Regions from separate parts of the Priestia sp. VA7 genome, predicted to be linked through region 2. Evidence: a T-box and tRNA genes for the amino acid it is inferred to sense, from the RefSeq annotation. Region 2 holds a T-box; the other holds one or more tRNA genes.
What was found. The T-box of region 2 lies ahead of AC0C45_RS01220 (valine--tRNA ligase). A T-box ahead of a tRNA ligase gene usually reads a tRNA of that ligase, here a tRNA-Val.
Positions count from the first base shown of each region.

Region 1 (11,002 bases), on a different contig from region 2:
TGTACTTCTTCTTTAGAAGGAGGAGTAGATGTTGAAATTGAAAAACCGATATATTCTTCAATTTCCGATAGCATTCTCTCTTCATAAGGCGTTACAAATGTGATAGCCTTCCCTTTTTTACCGGCACGTCCCGTTCTTCCTGTACGGTGAACGTAGCTTTCTTTTTCTAACGGAAGGTCATAGTTAATAACGTGTGTGATATTATCAATATCAATTCCTCTCGCAGCTACATCTGTCGCCACTAAATAGCGAAATTTACCTTTTTTGAAATCATTCATAACCTCAAAACGGTCTTCTTGCACCATTGCCCCGTGAATTTTATCACAAGGATACCCAAGATCATCTAAATCATCTAACAGCGTATTTACCTGCTCTTGCGTGCGGCAAAAAATGATGCAGCTGTCCGGGTTTTCTACTGTGGTTACGTCTTTCAGCAGTTCAAATTTACGTTCGTTTTCTACTGATATAACAGAATGGTCAATCGTACTTGTCGTTAATCCATTCGCTTTGATTTCAACATCAACCGGCTTTTTCATATACTTGCGAGAAAGCTCTTCAATATCTTCAGGAAGCGTAGCGGAGAAAAGCATCGTTACACGCTCACTAGGAAGATGTTGAATAATTGCTTCTACTTGGTCAATAAAACCCATATTTAGCATTTCATCTGCTTCATCAATAACCAAATAACGAATTTTCTCTAATGCAAGCGTTTCTTTTTCTATATGATCAAGCACTCGCCCAGGCGTACCTACAACAATATGTGTTTTTTGCTTTAATTCTACTTTTTGCTTGGCAAACGGTGATTTTCCGTAGACAGCTGCTGCTTTAATTCGCTTAAAACGGCCGATATTTGTAATATCTTCTTTTACCTGCGCGGCCAGCTCTCGTGTAGGTGTTAACACTAAGGCCTGAGGCTTATTTTCTTCCCAATTAACTAATTCACACAGTGGAATGCCAAAGGAAGCCGTTTTTCCACTTCCTGTTTGAGACTTCACGACAACATCTCTTTCTTCTAGCGCGATGGGAAGCACCTTGCTTTGTACTTCCGTAGGATGATTGTATTGCAGGCTAGAAAGCGCCTTAGCTACCTTGTCACTAAGACCATATTGACTAAAACTTCTTTGATTCATTTTGTACCCTCATTTATTTTAAATTAGTGATTATCTTTATCATGACCTGATGCACTATGTTTCATTATACTTTAATTCTTCTATACGCGCTCAAGATTTAATGTAACATTGATTTGTCAAACAAAAGAGAAAAGCCGCTCTCTTATTAATAAGAAAACGGCTTTGGTATGAGCGATGAGGGATTCGAACCCCCGACCCCATCCCTGTCAAGGATGTATTCTCCCACTGAACTAATCGCTCGTGATATGTATTGACTATATTATAGAAAGAGTTATCCAATTTTGTCAACTATTTTTCCAAAGTTCCCAAGTTGGAAGGATCATCTTTACTTTTGATAAAATAAAAACATGCCATAAAGGAGCGTGACGGGATGAAAGCGCATATTGAATTTTATTTTGATTTTGTCTGTCCACTATGTTTTCTAGCCACTAAGCCTTTGAGAGAAGTCATGAAAGAACAAAAAGCTGAGATTGAATGGAAGCCTTTTGAACTTTGGCCTGAGCCAGCCCAGCAGATGGAGCAAATAGAAGATTTTTTAGAGAGAACTTGGAATCAATCGATAGCTCCCTTAGCACAACAGCTGCACGTGGAAATAAATATGCCGGAGAGTCCTTCAGTCCCGCGCACTCATTTAGCACATGAAGGCTTTCATTTTGCTAAAAAACATGGTCAAGAAAGTGCCTATGTAGATGCTGTTTTTAAAGCTTATTGGGAAGATGAAAAAGATATTAGCCAGACTGAAGTCTTAGCAGAAATCGCTGATTCCTTACATTTAGATCAAGAAATATTTATACGTATCTTAAAAGACCGGACGTTCGAACAAGTTCATAAAGATAGCTTAGTTCATGCGTATGAAAATGCTCATGTAACGAAAGTACCAACTTTAAAAATTGGCAGCCGTGTATTTCAAGGATTCGCTTCCAAAGAGACAATCGAAAAAGAGCTGTTACATGAACGTTCTGCTAAAGACAAAGAGAAATGATTTACTAAGAGGTGCATTTGATGAATATTAATTATTATTTTAGCCGGTTTTTAGCTAAGAAACCGGATAGCCCAACGTATCAAAGCTTAGCTGCTTTACAGAACAAACACATGCTTCATGTTCCTTTTGAGAACTTAGATGTTCTGTCTCAAACCCCTATTATAATTGATTTGGAACGAATTTTTCAAAAAGTAATTGTAAATTTACGCGGAGGATTTTGCTACGAATTAAACGGTCTATTTGGCTGGCTGTTAAAAGAAAGCGGATATGAAGTCTCTTACGTTTCAGCTACCGTCAAAAAACCCGACGGCACGTGGACCATTGAAGGAAGTCACGCTACAAACCTTGTGACGATTGAAAATCAGCCTTACATCGTAGACGTTGGATTTGGAGATTCTGTGCGCAAGCCAATGCCTTTAAATGGCGAAGTAGTAAGAGATGTAAGCGGCTCTTATCGTATGACAAACGTTGCTGAGCATATGTATGATTTGCAGCGATGGGAAGATGATGTATGGAAAACGCTGTACCGTGTGTCTACGCTTCCTAAGAAACTGACTGACTTTACTCCCATGTGTGAGTTCAATCAAACGTCAGCCGATTCTCCGTTTGTACACAAACGTCTTGTTACGATCGCAACCCCTACAGGGCGCATTACCCTCTCTGGTGAAACGCTAACTGTAACAGATGGCGAAAAAAAGACGAAAAGGAACGTTTCAGAAGAAGAAACACCTGATATTTTACAAAATCATTTTTATATTATTAAAGGATTTTATTAATATTGTTCTTATACAAAAAACCGGCCTCTTATGGGGCCGGTTTTTGTACAGGAGTAATCATCCTGTTTTCTACAGGCGACTTTAAAATAATCGACGTATTCACGTTTCCATAAGGAATCAGTTCATCAACCAGCATTCGAAGCCCTTCCATTCCACACACCGCTGCTTTGATAAAATAAGAAACTGGCCCCGTTACACGATGACATTCAAGTACATCTTCATTTTGCTCAATAAAGTCTTCAAATTCCTCTGGTTTTCTTTTTAATTCGCTTACTTGAATAAATAGCTGTGTATCTCTTCCTAAAGCTTTCGGAGACACCGTAGCGCTGAAACGCTGGATCACTCCTCGTTCCTGCAGACGCTGCAGTCTTTCTGATACGCTTGGACGGCTAAGAGCCAGATTTTTTGATAAATCACTAATCGTCATACGCCCATCTTTTTGCAAAATAGATAATAATTGTACATCGATTTGATCCATACAAACCTTTCCTTTCAAAATGAATATAATAAATAAAATCTTCATTCAATTTGATAACAGAACAAGTATTATTTCCTTCACTTATGCATGTGTTTTCTTTATTTAATATCCTATCATTAAAGTAGATGATTGAAAATGAAAATTCAGAAAAAACAAACAAAGGGGTTTATTTATGAAAAAAGTTTTATGGATTATTCTTGGATGTACAATTGCAAGTATTGGTGTCCTTATCTTGCGACACTCTCACGTAGTGACGGGAGGAACAGCTGGTCTATCTCTCAGCTTGTCATATGCTCTTCCTTTATCATTTGCGGTGATCTTTTTTCTCATTAATATTCCTTTTTATCTCTTTTCCTTCTTTCAAATGGGATGGAAATTTACCGCCACAACTATAGGATCAGTGTCTTTACTATCACTTCTCACTTCACTCGATCACTTGCTTCCTTCCTTTACACTTCCCAGCCTTATGGGTGCTGTTACTGGCGGACTAATTGCAGGCCTTGGGTTATCCATTTTATTTATGAACGGAGCTTCTCTCGGCGGTGCTAATATTCTAGCGCTATTCGCACAGCGAAAATTCGGCTGGGATCCTGGAAAAGTGAATTTTTCATTTGATTTCCTTGTCGTGCTGTCGAGCATGTATTCAATTGGATTTTCAAAAGGAATTTTCTCTGTCATGTCTATTGCAATTACAGGGTTTGTTATCAGCTACTTTAAACAAAAAATTGCTTTACACAATCAACCCACACCCGCTTCTGTTACACAGCCTTTAGATAATGCGATTTCCAAATAAAAAACACGATTTAGCTGTGACTAAATCGTGTTTTTTATTTAAATTTTTTCTACTTTTATAAAATCAAATTGGGCTTCATATCCTTCTCCTTGAGGACTACAAGCGTAAATGCCAACTTGAACAGGTTCTTTGGATGAGTTCAATAAGTAAGCGAGTCGGAGCTGAGTCCACGAATCTCCATCACTTGAATAACAAACGGTGTAATCATCGTTTTTTCGCTGAATTTTAAAATAAAGCGCTGATTTGTTTTGAGTAAAATTTTGACTGGACCAATCTGAGAAGCCCTGGTTGGTTACCACTGCTCCTAATTGGTTAGGACCATCGGGATTGTATTCAACTGACGTTTTGATCCACGTATCTTTTGATACACGAATCATGAGACCTGCTTGATCGTAGCGATTAACTGGATATGTATGCACCTTTGTCATGATTTCAAAGTCGCCTTCTACTTCACGGTAAAGAAAGTGTCCATTGTCCGCTTCAAAACCATAATGAGTACGCTGCCAAAAATCTGTTTTAGCATCTGTTTTAATCACTAATCGATTCGTTTCCGTATCAATTTGAAATTGAGCTGGTGGACAATACCAAGAAACGTCTGAATCTAATTTTCCTTCTGAAAAGTTTGTGAAAAATACTAGTTGATTACTCACTCTCTGTCATTCCCTTCTTAGAAGCTATTGTTCTTCTATTTCTATTCTGCCATAATTTAACGAATAAATAAAATATTTTGATTATTCTTCTTGTAAATTCTTTTTTTCATAAAAAAAATAAGACTCTTTTACATAGAGTAAAAGAGTCTTATTTTTAGATTAGTGCATTTAGAATAAGTGCTCCTGCAAAAGCAATAAAGGATAGAAGCGTTTCCAAAACGGTCCATGTTTTGAATGTTTCTTTCACTGTTAATCCTAAATACTCCTTCACCATCCAGAAGCCAGCATCATTAACGTGAGAGAACATTAGTGAACCCGCACCAGTAACGATAACAAGAAGTTCTAAGTTAACACCGGACATGTGCTCAATGATTGGTGAGACAATACCCGCCGCTGTTGTTAATGCAACTGTTGCTGAACCTGTAGCGATACGGATTAACCCAGCAATTAAAAATGCAAGTACAAGCGGCGACAGTGACAGATGTTCAGACATTTGACCAATTGTTGTCCCTACTCCGCTATCGATTAATACTTGTTTGAAGCCGCCCCCTGCACCAATAATTAAGACAATAGATCCTACAGGAAGCAAACATTCTTCCGTTAGTTTTTTAATCACATCTTTTGTCATACCTTGACGTTTTCCAAGCAGGTAAAACGCTGCAAAACAAGCAATTAAAAGTGCAATTAATGGGCTTCCTATTAATTCTACACACTTCACTACGCCGCTTGGCAATCCGTTAATAACAGGTGCTATAGCTGCTAAGACCATTAATAGAACGGGCAGTAAAATGACAAAAAATGAAACGCCTGTACCAGGAAGATCTTTTGATGTTGTCGTAATACGAATTAGATCAGGTTCTCCTTCTGGAACCACTCGTTTGTGAACCCACTTTGCAAAAACTGGTCCAGCGATAACTGCAGCTGGAATTGAAATGATTAATGCATATAAAAGTACTTTCCCCGTATTTGCTCCGTAAATACTAATAGCTGCCATCGCTCCTGGATGAGGAGGAACGAGACCATGAACAATTGATAATCCTGCAATAACTGGCAGAGCAATCAATAATATATTTTGTTTTGTTGTTTTATGAATAGAAATAACTAAAGGCAGTAAGATTAAAATTCCTACTTCGAAGAAAACAGGAATACCAATAATGAAACCTGCTACTAGCATCGCCCATGGCAGTCTTTTCACACCGAATATTCTTACGAAATAATCCGCTACCTGCATGCCGGCACCTGAATCGGCCATCAGCTTACCTAAAATTGTTCCCAGCGCTAAAATTCCTACTAAGTGGCCTAAAACACCGCCCACTCCCGTTTCGTAAGCACCAACAATTTTATCCATTGATAATCCAGAAGCAATTGCTAAAAACAAACTCGCAACCGTTAAACTAATAAACGCATGCCATTTAAAAACTGAAACACCTACAATAACAATAACAATTGCGGCAACTGTAATAGCTAATAAGTATGCATCCATCTTGCTTTCCACCTTCCCTTTAAGTAAACGCTTTCTTCGTGTGACAAAAAAGCTCTACACCCTGTGAATTTTTTAAAAAATAAGTTCCAAATATCGAAATCGTTTACATTAATTATTTTAGAAAACGATTTCATTTTTTTATTACTTAAATTATATGAAAAAAAAATTCTTAAATCAATAAAAAAACTCAAAAAAATTTTATCAATTTTCTTCCATACAGTTTTAACACATAAAAAAATCCAATCATGTTAATGATTGGATTCGTCTTGTTTATTTGGTGATGGTTGGATCAGCCGTTTGACTGTCGATAATCGTTTTTTCGCTTGTTTTTAACGTTATCTCTTCATATTCCCCCGGCGCTAATACACTTTTATCTCCTCTCATGAGATACGTGTAAGCGATGATAGAAATGAATAGACCAAATGTCCAGGCATTATCCCATAAAAAGCGCAGTCCAGGAATCAGTAAGCCTAAAACGGGTATGGCCACGCCAATTACTAATGCATAAATACCGTTTTTATTAAAACCTGTTGAATAACTGTAGCGACCGTTTACCTCATATAAATCCTTTAATGCCATCTGTCTCCTTCTTACAAGCCAGTAGTCAGCAATGGCGATGCCGTCTATGGGGCCAAGCAGCGCTCCGTATGTTCCAAGCCAGCCGAAAATATAGTTCCCGAAATTAGACATGATGTACCATGGCTGAAGTAAAATAGCAAAAATACCGGTCACTAGCGCCCCCATCGCAAACGTGATTTTCTTTGGATTCAGATTCTCAATTGCACGAGCTGGTGCGACGATATTTGCTCCCACATTAATCGTTAAAGAAGAAAGCACGATAACGATTGTTCCTAAGAAAATGATAAACGGAGGGAATTTAGCTACCAAGGCCACTGGATCCCAAATAGCTTCTCCAAATATAACGATTGTTGCTGAGGTAACAGCAATTCCAATAAATGAAAAAATACTCATCGTCAATGGCAAAGAGAAGGTTTGCGCAACCATTTGAGATTTTTGACTCCTAGCATATCGACAAAAATCAGGAATGTTCAAAGCGAGCGTCGCCCAAAATGCAATGACTCCGGTTAAAGCAGGGAAAAATACAGCTAGAAATTCTCTGGTTGATGTAAATTTAGAAGGCGTAGATAAAATCGGGCCCCACCCTCCGGAGTTTGTATAAGCCCATATAAAAAGAATAATAGCTGAAATACCAATAACAGGGGCAGCAACCGCTCCTAATACTTTAATTGCTTGCGGTCCTTTATATGCCACTCCTACATTTAAAAGCCAAAAGAGAGCAAATACAATAGCTGTATGACCAGGCAAACCACTCCAAGATGAAAACGAAGCGCTTAGCAGTGTATCAATTGCTTCCGTTCCAATCCACGTATTAATTCCAAACCACCCAGCAGCCACAATAGCCCTCGCCAGTGCTGGGATATGTGCTCCTTTATCTCCAAACCACAGGCGGGCAAATACTGGATAAGGAATGCCAAACTTGGTTCCAGCGTGAGAATTAAGCAAAATAGGAATAAGAACAATAACATTTCCTAAAAAGATTGTACCAATTGCTTGCCACCAGTTCATTCCAAGCGTCATCATTCCACTCGCCATTGTGTAAGCTGGAATACACAGACACATCCCAATCCAAAGCGTGGCAAAGTTAACTCCTTTCCAAGAATGCTCTTTCATCGTAGTCGGACGTAAATCCTCATTCCAAAGGTCACTGCCGCTCAGCTGATTGTGCGTCTCATCTGTGAGCGTTACAATTCCATCTTGCTCAATTTGTGTTTTCATCCATAAAACCCCTTTTCATAAAATAAGTTCATTTCAAAAAACAAATTTTATTTGAATTTTCTGAAATATAGAGGCGTTTGTGACGATTCCTTCTAGTATGTGATAAATACTAACGTTATTCCTTATTATATTTAATGAGAAACGGGGATACACTGGACAAATTGTAACATTATTTGAGGGAACTTTTATATATTGTGTAGTGTCAACTCCTTTGGTTGTTAGATAACCTAACACGCAAAAAATCATCGCTTGAAAACTTCAAGCGATGATTTTTGAACTTAATGTACATATTTTTTTTGAAAAGCCGTAATGCTTTCGTATTCTTCTTTAAATAAGCGAGCCAAACGAATATAGATAGCCGTTAACTCTTTATATACTTCACTGTTTTCTTTGATTGGATAATGATGATTAGTCGCTCCAACCATATCAGAAACAACGTTTAATGAGTCAACTTCGCCAAGGCTATATAAGCCAAGGATAACTGCTCCTAGACATGAACTTTCAAAACTTTCCGGCACGGATACTTCTTGGTTAAAAATATCTGCCATCATTTGACGCCAAAGTGCGGAACGTGCAAATCCGCCCGTTGCCTGAATTTTTGTAGGCTCTCCAATTAACTCTTCAAGTGCCAATAATACCGTATACAAGTTAAAGATAACACCTTCTAATACAGCACGAATCATATGTTCTTTTTTATGATGCAAACCTAGGCCAAAGAATGAACCTTTAGCATTTGCATCCCAAAGCGGCGCACGCTCTCCTGAAAGGTATGGGTGAAACAATAAGCCGTCCGCTCCCGGCTTCACTAAAGCTGCAATATCCGTTAATACTTCATACGGATCTTTTCCAAGGCGTTTAGCTGTTTCTACTTCCGACGCTCCAAACTGATCGCGAGCCCATCTGAAAATCATACCGCCGTTATTCACAGGGCCGCCAATTACCCAGTGGTCTTCTGTCAACGCATAACAGAAAATACGACCTTTGGGATCGACTACTGGCTTGTCAGTCACTGCTCGAATAGCTCCGCTTGTCCCGATTGTCACAGCCACAACGCCTGGTTCAATTGCATTTACGCCTAAATTTGATAATACACCGTCACTTGCACCTACAATAAAGGGCGTATTTGGAAGTAAATGCATATCAACTGCAAGCGCTGGGTTTAACCCTTTTAACTGATGCATTGTTGAAACAGGAGTGGATAACTGATCAGTTGTAACACCTGCTACTTTAAGTGCTTCTTCATCCCACGCAAGATTTTTTAGATTAAACAAACCCGTTGCTGATGCAATCGAATAGTCGATAACATATTCATTAAACAACTTAAAGAATACATATTCTTTAATCGAAATAAACTTATGTGTTCCCTTCACTAATTCAGGCTGTTCATTAGAAAGCCATGTTAGCTTGGAAAGCGGCGACATTGGATGAATTGGCGTACCCGTACGTAAATAAATCTCATGGCCATTGTATTCATTTTTAATTTTTTCCGTCCATTCTGCACTTCTATTATCCGCCCACGTGATACATTTTGTCAGCGGTTTTCCCTGCTGATCAACGGCAATAACACTGTGCATAGCTGAGCTGAATGAAACGCATAAAATATCATCAGGTTTTACGTCGCTCGTTTTTACAATCGTTTGAATTGTACGTACAACTGCTTGAAAAATTTCTTCAGGATCTTGCTCAGCCATCGCGGGCGTCGGCGAGTATAATGGATACTCAATCCCATGATTTGCAATGACTGTACCGTCTACTGAAAACAATACAGACTTTGTACTCGTTGTTCCGATATCTACACCTATTGCATATTTTTTGCTCATGCTGCTGTCCCCCTATTTTACTACTTTACTTATTTACAACACCGTGGCCGCCGAATTCGTTTCGAAGTGCTGCTACAACTTTTCCTGTAAATGTATCTTCCTCTAATGAACGATAGCGCATCATTAGCGATAAAGCAATAACAGGAGTTGCCGTTTGAAGATCAAGAGCAGTCTCTACGGTCCATTTCCCTTCTCCAGAAGACTGCATGACTCCTTTAATACTGTCTAATTTAGGATCTTTTGAAAACGCATTTTCCGTTAGTTCCATCAACCAAGAACGAACAACAGATCCGTTATTCCAAACGCGTGCTACGGCTTCATAGTCGAAATCAAACTGACTTTTTTCCAGAACTTCAAATCCTTCAGCAATGGATTGCATCATTCCATATTCTACACCATTGTGAACCATTTTTAAAAAGTGACCGCTTCCGCTTTTACCTGCGTACATAAATCCATTTTCTACGCAAATATCATTAAAAACCGGTTCAATTGTACGGAATACTTCCGCATCTCCGCCAATCATTGTACACGCTCCGTTTCTTGCGCCTTCCATTCCGCCGCTTGTCCCTACATCAAAGAAGTAAATACCTTTTTCCTGAAGATCCTGAGCACGTCGAACAGATTCTTTATAATTAGAGTTTCCTCCATCTATTATAATATCTCCTTCTGACAGAAGTTCTTTTAGTTCTGTAATAACATTTTCCGTTACTTCTCCAGCCGGAACCATAATCCATACAACTTTAGGTGAATGAGGAAGTTCATTAACTAACTCTTCAACAGTAAAGGCGCCAGTTGCTCCTTCATTTGCAAGTTTTTCTACCGCTTCTTTATTTACATCATAAGCTACTACTTCATGATGGTTGTCCATTAAATTTAATGATAAATTATATCCCATTTTTCCTAAACCGATTAATCCAATTTTCATTTTACAAACTCCCTTTGAAAAAAAATTTCACATTACCTCCATTATACGAATTATTTTTCATTTTGCAATCGTTTACAAGAAAATTTTTTTCACTCATATTTTTGTGCTATACTCTTTTTACTACTAAATTCGTGGAAAGGAACATCAGTTATGACGCAAAATTGCTTA
Region 1 covers NZ_JBVQPN010000002.1:130,394-141,395, reverse strand. The annotation lists gene AC0C45_RS07345 (DEAD/DEAH box helicase) at 1-1,130, opposite strand, end outside; tRNA gene AC0C45_RS07340 (tRNA-Val) at 1,299-1,370, opposite strand; gene AC0C45_RS07335 (DsbA family oxidoreductase) at 1,501-2,112, shown strand; gene AC0C45_RS07330 (arylamine N-acetyltransferase family protein) at 2,133-2,888, shown strand; gene AC0C45_RS07325 (Lrp/AsnC family transcriptional regulator) at 2,917-3,366, opposite strand; gene AC0C45_RS07320 (YitT family protein) at 3,539-4,159, shown strand; gene AC0C45_RS07315 (DUF1349 domain-containing protein) at 4,198-4,809, opposite strand; gene AC0C45_RS07310 (GntT/GntP/DsdX family permease) at 4,964-6,292, opposite strand; gene AC0C45_RS07305 (NCS1 family nucleobase:cation symporter-1) at 6,563-8,089, opposite strand; gene gntK (gluconokinase) at 8,368-9,909, opposite strand; gene gnd (phosphogluconate dehydrogenase (NAD(+)-dependent, decarboxylating)) at 9,935-10,834, opposite strand; gene AC0C45_RS07290 (MurR/RpiR family transcriptional regulator) at 10,985-11,002, shown strand, end outside.
Region 1: it encodes a tRNA-Val, which carries the amino acid that the T-box ahead of AC0C45_RS01220 (valine--tRNA ligase) is inferred to sense. The anticodon was not compared.

Region 2 (11,002 bases):
TGATTGATCCAATTTCGCCACTCCTTTTTAGTAAACGAAACCGTATTGTTTTAGCTCACGTATTGTTCGGGAGAGCGGCAAGCCCACCACGGAGAAATAGTCTCCTTCAATTTTTTTAACTAGCGCAGCACCGAGACCTTGAATTCCATAAGAACCAGCCTTATCCATAGGCTCTCCTGACTCTACGTACTGTACGATTTCATCTTGTTCAATCGGCCAAAACTCTACATCTGTTTGTTCATAAAACGTATGAACTTTTGCATTTGATACGAACGCTACTCCAGTTAATACCTGATGTTTTTGACCTGACAGCATCGTAAGTGTTTCAATCGCTTCTTGTTTCGTTTTTGGCTTTCCTAAAATACGATTGCCATATACGACAACTGTATCGGCACCTAGGACAATATCCTCTTTATGATGCGAAGCGACGTCCACTGCTTTTTGCCTAGCTAAATCCATTACTACCTCGGACGGAGTGTATAATGGATTGACGATTTCTTCAATTGTACTAACGTGAACGGTAAAGGGAATGTGAAGCTGCTGAAGTAATTCTTTTCGACGAGGAGAGCCTGAGGCTAAAATTAATGTTTGTTTCATACATCTCACCTTTGCATTTTGATTTAAAAAAGAAGGACACACCGTTATTTTAGCAATTTCATCTCCAAATGACAATAAACAAGTGAGGCAGCATTACACTACCTCACTTGTTAAGACGTTACAAGGCTTTCATACTGCTGAAGAGCTTTTAACACGTATCGCTGAGCAAGCCAAGCATCTTTACTGCTTTTATTGTCTTCATATGAAGAAAGAGAAGCAGCAGCTTTTTGAAGGGTGCTCACCATGGTTTTAATGTCTTCATTTGACGCTTCTTTCTGAACTTTTGTCAGCTCTTTTTTCAGAGATTTGATATCGGCTACCCGCTGTCCTTCAATCGCTTTAACAGATTGATCTAAGAGATTAGCCATAAACGGCTGCGCTGTGGTTATAACCGTTTGATCTTTTTTCCCTAATTCGCTAGTGGGCTTAATTTCATAAGACTTTACATATACATCTTTACCTTGTTGTTTATACGCTTTACTAAGTGCGTTCGCTTTTTCTTCTCCAGTGGCAGCACCAACGACAAGAGAATAGGTTTTAGGTGAAAAGATCTCGCCTGCTTCGTTCTCTTCTTTCCATTTATCCATTGCTTTATTTGCAGCAGTTTTTGATGAAAAAGCACCTGCTTGAACAATGTAAAAGGAAAAAGGTTCTAAAGTAGAAACAGCAGCTGATGTCCCCTTCGATTCCTGTTCGTTTTTCTTTTCAGCTTTACCAACACTTTCAGTGGCAGACGCTGTTTGAGAAGTTTTTTCTTCTTTCGTTTGCTCACTTGTTTGTGCTTTGCTTACAGGCTGTTCGCTTCCTGTCATCATTTTCACACCAACCATACCGATGCCGCTGCCTATTCCAACTGCTAGCAGTACAATCACAGCTGTTCGTTTGATCACACCGCCGTTTACCGTTTTAATCGAAACATTTTTAGGATGTAATCGCGGCTTTTTCTTTTTTTCATTTCTTACATCTTCAATAAATACCACTTTATTTTCTTCCACATGAGAATCTTTGGATGCCGGCTCCGGAAGAACCCATGTAAATTCGTCTTTTTCTGGCGCTTGTTCTTCCTTCTCATCCTTGGATTGACCATTGATTTTAATTGAAATTTTTCGTTCCTGCTTGTCCACTTCCCCACCGCCTTTAGTTAACGTAGTCTTAATACCGGTTGCAAGCTGAGGTAAACCGACATAAAACATACACTTTTTTCCATGCTATCATAGAAGAAAAAAAAAATAACAAGACATTTGTCGTCTTGTTACAAAAGGTTTTCGCTATTTAGTTACAGAAATTTCAAATTTGTCGAAGATTTGAAGCTCAATAAAAATAGTTGCTAACATACCAATCTATCAATTCGTTTCCATGAAAATAAGCAGCGATTGTCCCTATAAAAATAAAAGGAACGAAAGGAATTGGTACACCTACCTTTGCCTTTTTCATTAATAACGCTCCTATGCTAACGGTTCCGCCTATTAATATAGCTAAAAAAAGCGATAGCAAAACAAGCTTTACTCCAAGCACAATACCAATCAAACCATACAATTTAATATCTCCTTCTCCAAGGCCTCCTCTGCTGAGAAATGCGACTAGAAAGAGGAGAAAAAATGCTATTCCTCCTCCCATTAAGGAATCACTCCACGAAGTTAAAGGAATGAAAAGACGCTCAAGAAGAAAGATAGGCAAAAAGAAAAGCAGTACCTTATTTGGGACAATCATATAAGCTATATCTGAGACAACTATAATTGTTAAAAAAGAAACAAAGGTTAATATGACAATCAGTTCTAACGTCATATTCAACCTAAAAAAAGCATATACAAATAAACTTCCTGTCGAAAATTCTACGAACGGGTAGATGAAGGAGATTTTTTTGCGACACATACTACATTTTCCTGCATTTTTAATGTAGGAGACTATGGGAATTAACTGTTGTGGAGAAAGAACGTATAAACAGTGTGGACAATGAGATCTTGGAGATAAAATAGATTTTTTCTGAGGAATTCTAAGGCCTGCTACATTATAAAATGAACCTAGAGTGAGACCTGAAACAAATAGATAAAGGTAAATTAAACTCATACGACTCCTTCCATTTCAGGGGTACAGAATACTAACTGTAGATTTTCTTTTGAATGAGGCAATGTATCTTTTCCTTTTAAATAGCTGCCAATAAACGGAATGAGAAAAGCTGCTAGAAGACCTATTATGATAACCAGTATGATCACTTGCATTAGAGAAAGTCCTTTATTCTTCGTGGACAGTTTATCCATTTCCACACCTCTCCTTTATTGATTAGTATCAAACAGCTCCTTGATTAATACACTGAATCATAATACCCATAAAAGTCATATTCTGTATGCCTCCTTCCTTAAAACACACCTTTTATAGGTAATAAGGATTATACCACTAAAAAACAATAACAGCATAAAAAAAACGTCTGCAAAAGCAGACGTTTTTTAATAGTAAGGAGCCATAAATAAGTAGACAATTACACCTGTAAGACTTACATAAAGCCAGATTGGCATTGTCCATCGCACAATTTTTTTATGTTTTTCAACTTGCATTGTCCATCCCCACACAAGTGCAAACAGTGCCAGCGGAACAATAATCGCTGCTAGGAAACTGTGTGTGATCAAAATAAAGAAGTAAATGGGACGAACGATTCCTTCTCCACCGAACGTGGCTGTTTCTGTGGAGATGTAGTGGAACGTTAAATATGAAACTAAAAAGAGCAGTGTGGAAGTGAATGCTGCTAAAATAAAACCTTTATGAGCATTAATATTTTTCCTGAAAATTGAAATCAACGCTGCAACTAAAAAAATAAACGTAAAACTATTCAAAATAGCATTTAACCGTGGAAAGATAGTCAAATCAAAACTTACTTTTCCTTGATAGCCAATATTCGAAAAGAATAGCAGTAAAATAATAACATTCGCTATCACTGAAAAGGTAAGAATAATACCGGTAAAGTTTTTATTACTTTTCGGTACAATTTTTTCATTATTCTTACTCATGTTAACAATCTCCTTATTTAGTGATGTACATGTTTATTATATATCACTTACCTAGGGGGTGAAAGTGACAATACTTTGAACTTAGTGCTTACTTATTATCCCTATCCCTTCCTTACATTGTGTTAAAAGCAGCAAGATTCCACTTGCTGCTTTTGCTCATTTGAGAAGAAAAGCCCGCACTTCTGATATAAAATACAGAGACCCTGTAATCACGACCATGTCTTGTTCACCTGTCGCCTTTTCCTTTACGTAAGCAATTGCTTTTTTCCAATTCTCGTCCATATGCTTATTATGATGAGTACTCATCTCATAAAGCTCTGCGGCTGTGCGAGCACGAGGAAAGTCAAACGACGTAAATGTAATACTTGCAGCGATTGTTTCAAGTTCTTGGACCATTCGATCAGCGCTTTTATCATTTAAGCAGCTGAAAACTAAATGAATGTTTCGACCTTCATAATGAAGGCGTAAAGTAGATAACAAGCTATCAATGCCTTCTGCATTATGAGCCCCATCAATAATCGTTAAGGGATGCTCATTTACTATCTCAAAGCGGCCGTTCCACTTTGTATGCTGAATCCCTTTTATCATTTGCTCTTTGGAGATAGAAAGCTTTTTCTTTTCTTTTAAATAACAAACGGCCATGAGAGCCAAAGCTGCATTTTTAACTTGATGATAGCCAAGCATATTTAATTGCAAGTGTTTAAATGTGCTATACGGCGTTTTTAACGTAAAGCCTTCTCCATTTGCTAAGGGCTCATAGTTTTCAATTTTAAATTCTTTTCCTAACACAAATAACGGAGCCTGCTTCGAATTTGCCTCTTCTGTAATGACGTCAAGCGCCTTTACCTGCTCGGCACCCGTAATAATAGGGACTTCTTTTTTAATAATCCCCGCTTTTTCTGCTGCAATTTCTTCTACCGTATCACCTAGTATCGCCATGTGATCAAATCCAATGTTTGTAATAACACTCACCATAGGACTCACAACGTTTGTTGAATCATATCGTCCCCCAAGACCTGTTTCAAACACAGCATAGTCAACTGAATCATGATAGCCGAAATAAAGAAAAGCCATGATTGTAATCACTTCAAATTCCGTTGCTGACCCTAAGTCCGTATGTTCTAGTCGCTCCACTACAGGCTTTACTTCCTGAACAAGAGCGGTCATTGCTTCATTTGAAATAGGCTGTCCATTCACGCTAATCCGCTCATTAAATGTTTCGATATAAGGGGAAGTAAACGTTCCAACTTTATACCCTGCTTCTTCTAACATGTTTCGCAAATAAGAAACAGTAGAACCTTTACCATTCGTCCCAGCAACATGAATAGCATTTATATTTTGCTGCGGAAAATCAAGCTGCTCTAGCATCCATTCCATTCGTTCTAACCCCGGCTTGATTCCAAAGCGAAGTCTGTTATGAATCCAATCAAGCGCTTCTTCATATGTCGTTATCATCTTTTATTCACCTTTCTTTTCCATCGCTATTATTATGTAAAGAAAAAGCGTCGCTATACAAGCCACGCTTTTTCTGTTCATTCATTAACCCATTGATTATCCGCGTAATTCAGCAATACGAGACTGAACAGCTTCACGTTTTTCAACGTAATCTTGCTCTTTTGCACGCTCTTCTTCTACTACTTTAGCAGGCGCTTTTGCAATAAAGCCTTGGTTGTTTAATTTCTTTTGTACACGTTCTACTTCTTTGTTTAACTTGTCGTATTCTTTTTCTAAACGTGCGATCTCTTCTTCGATATTAATTAAACCTTCAAGAGGTAAAATTAATTCTGCTCCTGTTACAACAGCACTCATCGCTTTTTCATCTAATGAAACATCGGTTGAAATCACAAGCTCACTTGGATTACAGAAACGTTCTACATACGCACGGTTCTTTTCAAGCTGGCTTTGAATATTTTCATCTTTAGCTTTAATAAATAATTTTACTTGTTTGCTCATCGGCGTGTTCACTTCAGCACGAATATTACGAACAGCACGGATAATATCTACAAGTAAACGCATATCGTTAGCAGCTTCTTTATCCGAAAGCTCAGCGCGTACTTCCGGCCATTTAGCTACTGTAATTGATTCGCCTTCATGCGGCAAGCTTTGCCAAATTTCCTCAGTAATAAACGGCATGAATGGATGTAAAAGTCGCATTGTGTTATCAAGTACATAAGCTAAAATTGAGCGTGTTGTCTTTTTAGCTGCTTCATCTTCTGCGTAAAGAGGAAGTTTAGCCATTTCAATGTACCAATCGCAGAAATCATCCCAAATAAAGTTATAGAGAATGCGTCCAACTTCACCGAATTCATATTTGTCAGCTAATTTTGTTACGTGCTCAATCGTCTCATTTAAGCGCGTTAAAATCCATTTATCGGCAACGGATTTTTCGCCTGATAAATCAAGCTCTTCAAATGTGATGCCATCCATGTTCATTAATGCAAAACGAGAAGCATTCCAAATTTTATTTGCAAAGTTCCACGTCGCTTCGACTTTTTCAAAGCTGAAGCGTAAATCTTGTCCCGGTGAGCTTCCTGTAGATAAGAAGTAGCGAAGAGAATCCGCACCGTATTTCTCGATTACTTCCATTGGATCTACGCCGTTACCAAGTGATTTACTCATTTTACGACCTTCAGCATCTCGGACAAGACCGTGAATCAGTACATCGTCAAACGGACGTTTACCCGTAAATTCAAGACCTTGGAAAATCATACGAGATACCCAGAAGAAGATAATGTCGTAGCCTGTTACAAGCACATTTGTTGGGTAGTAGCGTTTGAAATCAGCTGCATCCACATCCGGCCAGCCCATTGTTGAGAACGGCCATAGCGCTGAGCTGAACCATGTGTCTAATACATCTGAATCCTGTTCCCAGTTTTCGATATCTGCTGGAGCCTCATGATCTACGTATACCTCTCCAGTTTCTTTGTGATACCAAGCTGGAATGCGGTGTCCCCACCAAAGCTGACGCGAAATACACCAGTCGCGAATATTTTCCATCCAGTGTAAGTATGTCTTTTCAAAACGGTCAGGTACAAAGTTTACTTTTTCTTCTTGTTTTTGAAGATCTACTGCTTTATCTGCTAACGGCTGCATTTTTACAAACCATTGAGTTGATAAATAAGGTTCAACAACGGCACCGCTTCGTTCACTGTGACCTACTGAATGCATGTGGTCTTCAATGTTGAACAATACGCCGTCTTCTTGAAGGTCTTTAACAATTTGCTTACGACAAGCAAAACGATCCATTCCTTCATATTTACCTGCTTTGTCATTCATCGTACCGTCTTGATTCATCACTAAAATACGCTCTAAATTATGACGGTTTCCAATTTCAAAATCGTTCGGGTCATGAGCAGGCGTAATTTTTACCGCACCAGAACCGAATTCCATATCAACATAATCATCGCCTACGATAGGAATTTCACGCCCTACAATCGGAAGGACAACCTTTTTGCCGATTAAGTGCTTATAGCGATCATCTTCAGGGTGAACAGCTACAGCCGTATCTCCTAGCATCGTTTCAGGACGAGTTGTTGCGATTTCAATATGTCCAGAACCATCTGCCAACGGATAGCGCATATGATAAAACGCACCTTGTACATCTTTGTAAATAACCTCGATGTCTGAAAGAGCTGTTTTTGTAGCTGGATCCCAGTTAATAATATATTCTCCGCGATAGATTAACCCTTTTTTGTAAAGCGTTACGAATACTTCGCGCACTGCTTTAGAAAGGCCTTCATCAAGCGTGAAGCGCTCGCGTGAATAGTCTAAGCCAAGTCCTAGCTTCGACCACTGCTGGCGAATAAAGCTTGCATATTCTTCTTTCCATTTCCATGTTTCGGCTACAAAATTTTCGCGGCCTAGATCGTAGCGGCTTTTCCCTTCGCTGCGAAGCTTTTCTTCTACTTTTGCCTGCGTTGCAATCCCCGCATGGTCCATGCCAGGAAGCCATAAAACGTCATAGCCTTGCATGCGCTTCATACGCGTTAAGATGTCTTGTAACGTTGTATCCCAAGCGTGGCCTAAATGCAGCTTGCCCGTTACGTTTGGGGGTGGAATTACAATTGTATATGGCTCTTTTTCAGGATCATTTGTTGCTTCAAAAAACTTCCCGTCTAACCAATACTGATAACGATTTTCTTCAACGGCTTTTGGATCATACTTCGTTGGAAGAGTCACTTCTTTTTCAGACATAATGTATACCTCCATAATATAAAGTTTCAGTCTTTAGAAACTGTGTAAAGCTTTTATAAACATAAAAAAACTCCTTTCCTAATAAAAGGACGAAAGGAGTTGATTTCGCGGTACCACCTTTTTTTATAGACCTATCCCGTTTGATAAGCCTATACACTTCATTTCATAACGGTTGATTAACCGGCTTTTTCTACTGAGCTATGCAGCTGTTCAAAAAAGCTACTCATAGGCGACATTCCGAGTGCACATTCTTAAGAAATCTCACAGCAGCTGATTTCTCTCTCTGAAAGACGAACATCCCGTACTCTTCCTATTCACTGTATTTATGTATGAAATTCTCTTAATTATACTATATGAAAAAATGTTGAATCGTCAATAATCTTCTCCACTTTTTTACGATTATATTCATAATTTTTTTGTTCTGCTCTTTATTTTTTCATTCACTCGCTAATTTTGGAAATAAAATGAAGAGTCCGCTCAAAAAAATGGCACCATTTCTTTCTTTTTTCATATACTTACTTTAACCTGGGCACGTGGATTGAAAGGGGCATGTACAAATGAAGAAACGAATAAATGTAAATTCGTATCAGCTGCAGCGGTGGCTCAAAACAGCAGGAGCGGCTTGTGGACAGTTTATCGTTCCTTTAACAATTTTTCAAGGTATACGTACACTATTTTTCCCTACAACCTTTGATGTACTGTTGTTGGCACTGCTTGCCATACTAGCGGTTGCTTTATATTCGGACTGGATTTAAAAACCCAAGCGCTATTCGTTCGCTTGGGCTTGTGCAGCTGCTTCCGCTGCCATTTTTTTTTGCTGATCTACTTCAAATATTTTAATATTGAGCTGTTCAATGTTTTTCGTCAGCCAGTATGCTCGAATAAATGACTGCATATGTTCAAGCTCTGTTTTACTTTCTTTATGCTGCCTATATTGAACGATACACTGATACAAGGGTTCTGGAAACGCCAAATAACTGTGTAAAAGCAGCCGTTCCTCTTCTCTGAGAGCAAAATGTTTTTCATACGTACTAAACCACTCATAGCTGTCATAGGTAGTTACTGGGTATGTGCGAAGAGTACGGAAATAAAATGAGACCAAATCATAAATCGGTGAAGCATCTTTTGCATGTTCAAAATTAATAAAAAAACCATTTCCCCGTTCGTCATAGATAAAATGTTTAGCCGATAGCTTTCCATGAGACGTAACCAGCCGGATCTTTTCCTTTTCTTCCATTTCATCGTTCCACTGATCGAGCTTTCCAAAACCAAATTCAAGCGCTCTTGTCATTTCATAATAAAATGTACAGTAGTGCAATTCAAACGGGGACATATAAACTTTCTTCTCGCATTCTACTACGTACTGCTTCAGCTCTTCCTGACGTTTTTCCCACGTTTCTTTCATCGATGTATAATGATTTTCTATATCTTCTTTTTTCACTTCTACTTCCTGCGCCGAAGCGCCGTGAAGCTTAGCAAGCTCTTGAAATAATTTATGATATCGAATATCACGCTCTTCGGTCGGATTATTTGGGAGCCACGGCATTAAGTAATACGAGCCGCTTTCATCTGAAACAATGGGCTGAGAACGCTTCGTCTGATAAATAGGGACAAATCCCATCCATCCTTTTTGATACACGTTCTGCAGCTTTTGAATGAAGTTTTGATTTCGTTCTTGATGATTCGCCATTTCTTTAAGCGCAAACACGCCGGTTTTCGTATAGACTTTTTTTACTTTTCCGTAGTCTTCGATAAAGTCAACATCTAAGTCATATTCTTTTAACAATACTTTATAGTCTGCTACTGTCCGCTGCATCTATATTCTCCTTCCTCGTAAAAAATAAAGAAAACAGTTAAGACATTATATGCGTCAAAACTGTTTTCTTTCCGACTTTAACGAACGGGAATATTTAAGATGCTTCCTTCTTCCAGCTCATATTCATCTTCTAAATTATTTACTCGTAAAATGTTTTGTACATTCGTATTATAGCGGTTTGCTATCGTATCAAGCGAATCTCCGTCTTGAACAATACAAAGCTTCCAAGTTGAAAAAGCTTCTTCTTCCCGCGAAAAGAGCTTTGTTAAATAAAGGGCGTTTTCATTTCGGCCGCTTTCATTTTCTTCTTTCCGAAATTCAACAATAATCTTTTCCTCTTCTTGTTCAGCTTCTTCTTGCTCAGCCTCTTGTTGAACGTCAGCATACGTATTCAATTCACTAGCTTGCGATTCTTCGAAGCTTTCTTGCTCTTGACGAAGCTGAAACAGTTCAATCACATTGTCTTCTCTTTCTTCCTCGATTTGGGCCTCTTTTTTCACTTCGACTTCAAATGGTTCATATGCTTCCTCTTCATATTCCACGACCGGCTCAGCACGAGATTCTTTTTTAAATACAGATGAAAAATAACTAGGGGTCTCTTCTGAATGCTCTTCTTCTGAATGCTCTTCTTCAATAGCCTCTGCTTCTAAAAGTGCGGGAGCTTCACGATAGCTTACGTCAAACTCTTGTTCTTCTTCTTGAGCAACGTTTTCAGTATATACCTCTTCATCATCGTCCACTTCTTCATAGGAGACGATGTGCTGTTCCTCCGAAAACTCTTCCTCTTCTTCTCGTTCTTCATGCTGTTCGTACAATCCTGTGATGGACAAGTCAGCCATTAGCTGCAGCTGATTTGTGCCTGGCAATTCATAATCAAATAAATCAATAGATACATATACGTCTTCAATACTTTGAATACGATTTTTAGGAATGGTAATATCAACAGGAAATTGATGTGATAATTCAGCCGTTCCGTCTTCACGGACAGAGATAGATTGCACTTGATTCTCATTTGTATATTCGCGTAACGAGTGCTCTCCCTCGTACGTTTCGTATTCACCTGTTAATTGTAATGCTCCTCGAATAGACACGTATTGGTCATATTCTTGAATAGATACTTGAGGCTCTAAGGAGATAGACAAAAGTTGTGAGACTTCCTGTCCTTTTTGAAACCATACTGATTCTTCTACGGAAAAACGCAGACATGATAAATTATCCTGCGACAAATTGTTCTCCCCCTTCCAACACCCGCCAGGTAATAGCGCGGTCATTAAAGATGTATGAACAAATAAATTAAAATATGTCTTTAAAACTAAAAAAGCTTACGGAATCCTCCGTAAGCCTTGATATAAAAGTCAATCTTATTTAGCTGTTTATCCACGTAACTTCGAAA
Region 2 covers NZ_JBVQPN010000001.1:229,192-240,193, reverse strand. The annotation lists gene radC (RadC family protein) at 1-12, opposite strand, end outside; gene AC0C45_RS01250 (Maf family protein) at 28-597, opposite strand; gene AC0C45_RS01245 (SPOR domain-containing protein) at 708-1,790, opposite strand; gene AC0C45_RS01240 (prepilin peptidase) at 1,909-2,664, opposite strand; gene AC0C45_RS01235 (hypothetical protein) at 2,661-2,855, opposite strand; gene AC0C45_RS01230 (DUF420 domain-containing protein) at 3,042-3,599, opposite strand; gene AC0C45_RS01225 (bifunctional folylpolyglutamate synthase/dihydrofolate synthase) at 3,756-5,054, opposite strand; gene AC0C45_RS01220 (valine--tRNA ligase) at 5,151-7,793, opposite strand; T-box leader at 7,876-8,120, opposite strand; gene AC0C45_RS01215 (hypothetical protein) at 8,351-8,548, shown strand; gene ysxE (spore coat protein YsxE) at 8,560-9,609, opposite strand; gene spoVID (stage VI sporulation protein D) at 9,687-10,835, opposite strand; gene hemL (glutamate-1-semialdehyde 2,1-aminomutase) at 10,983-11,002, opposite strand, start outside.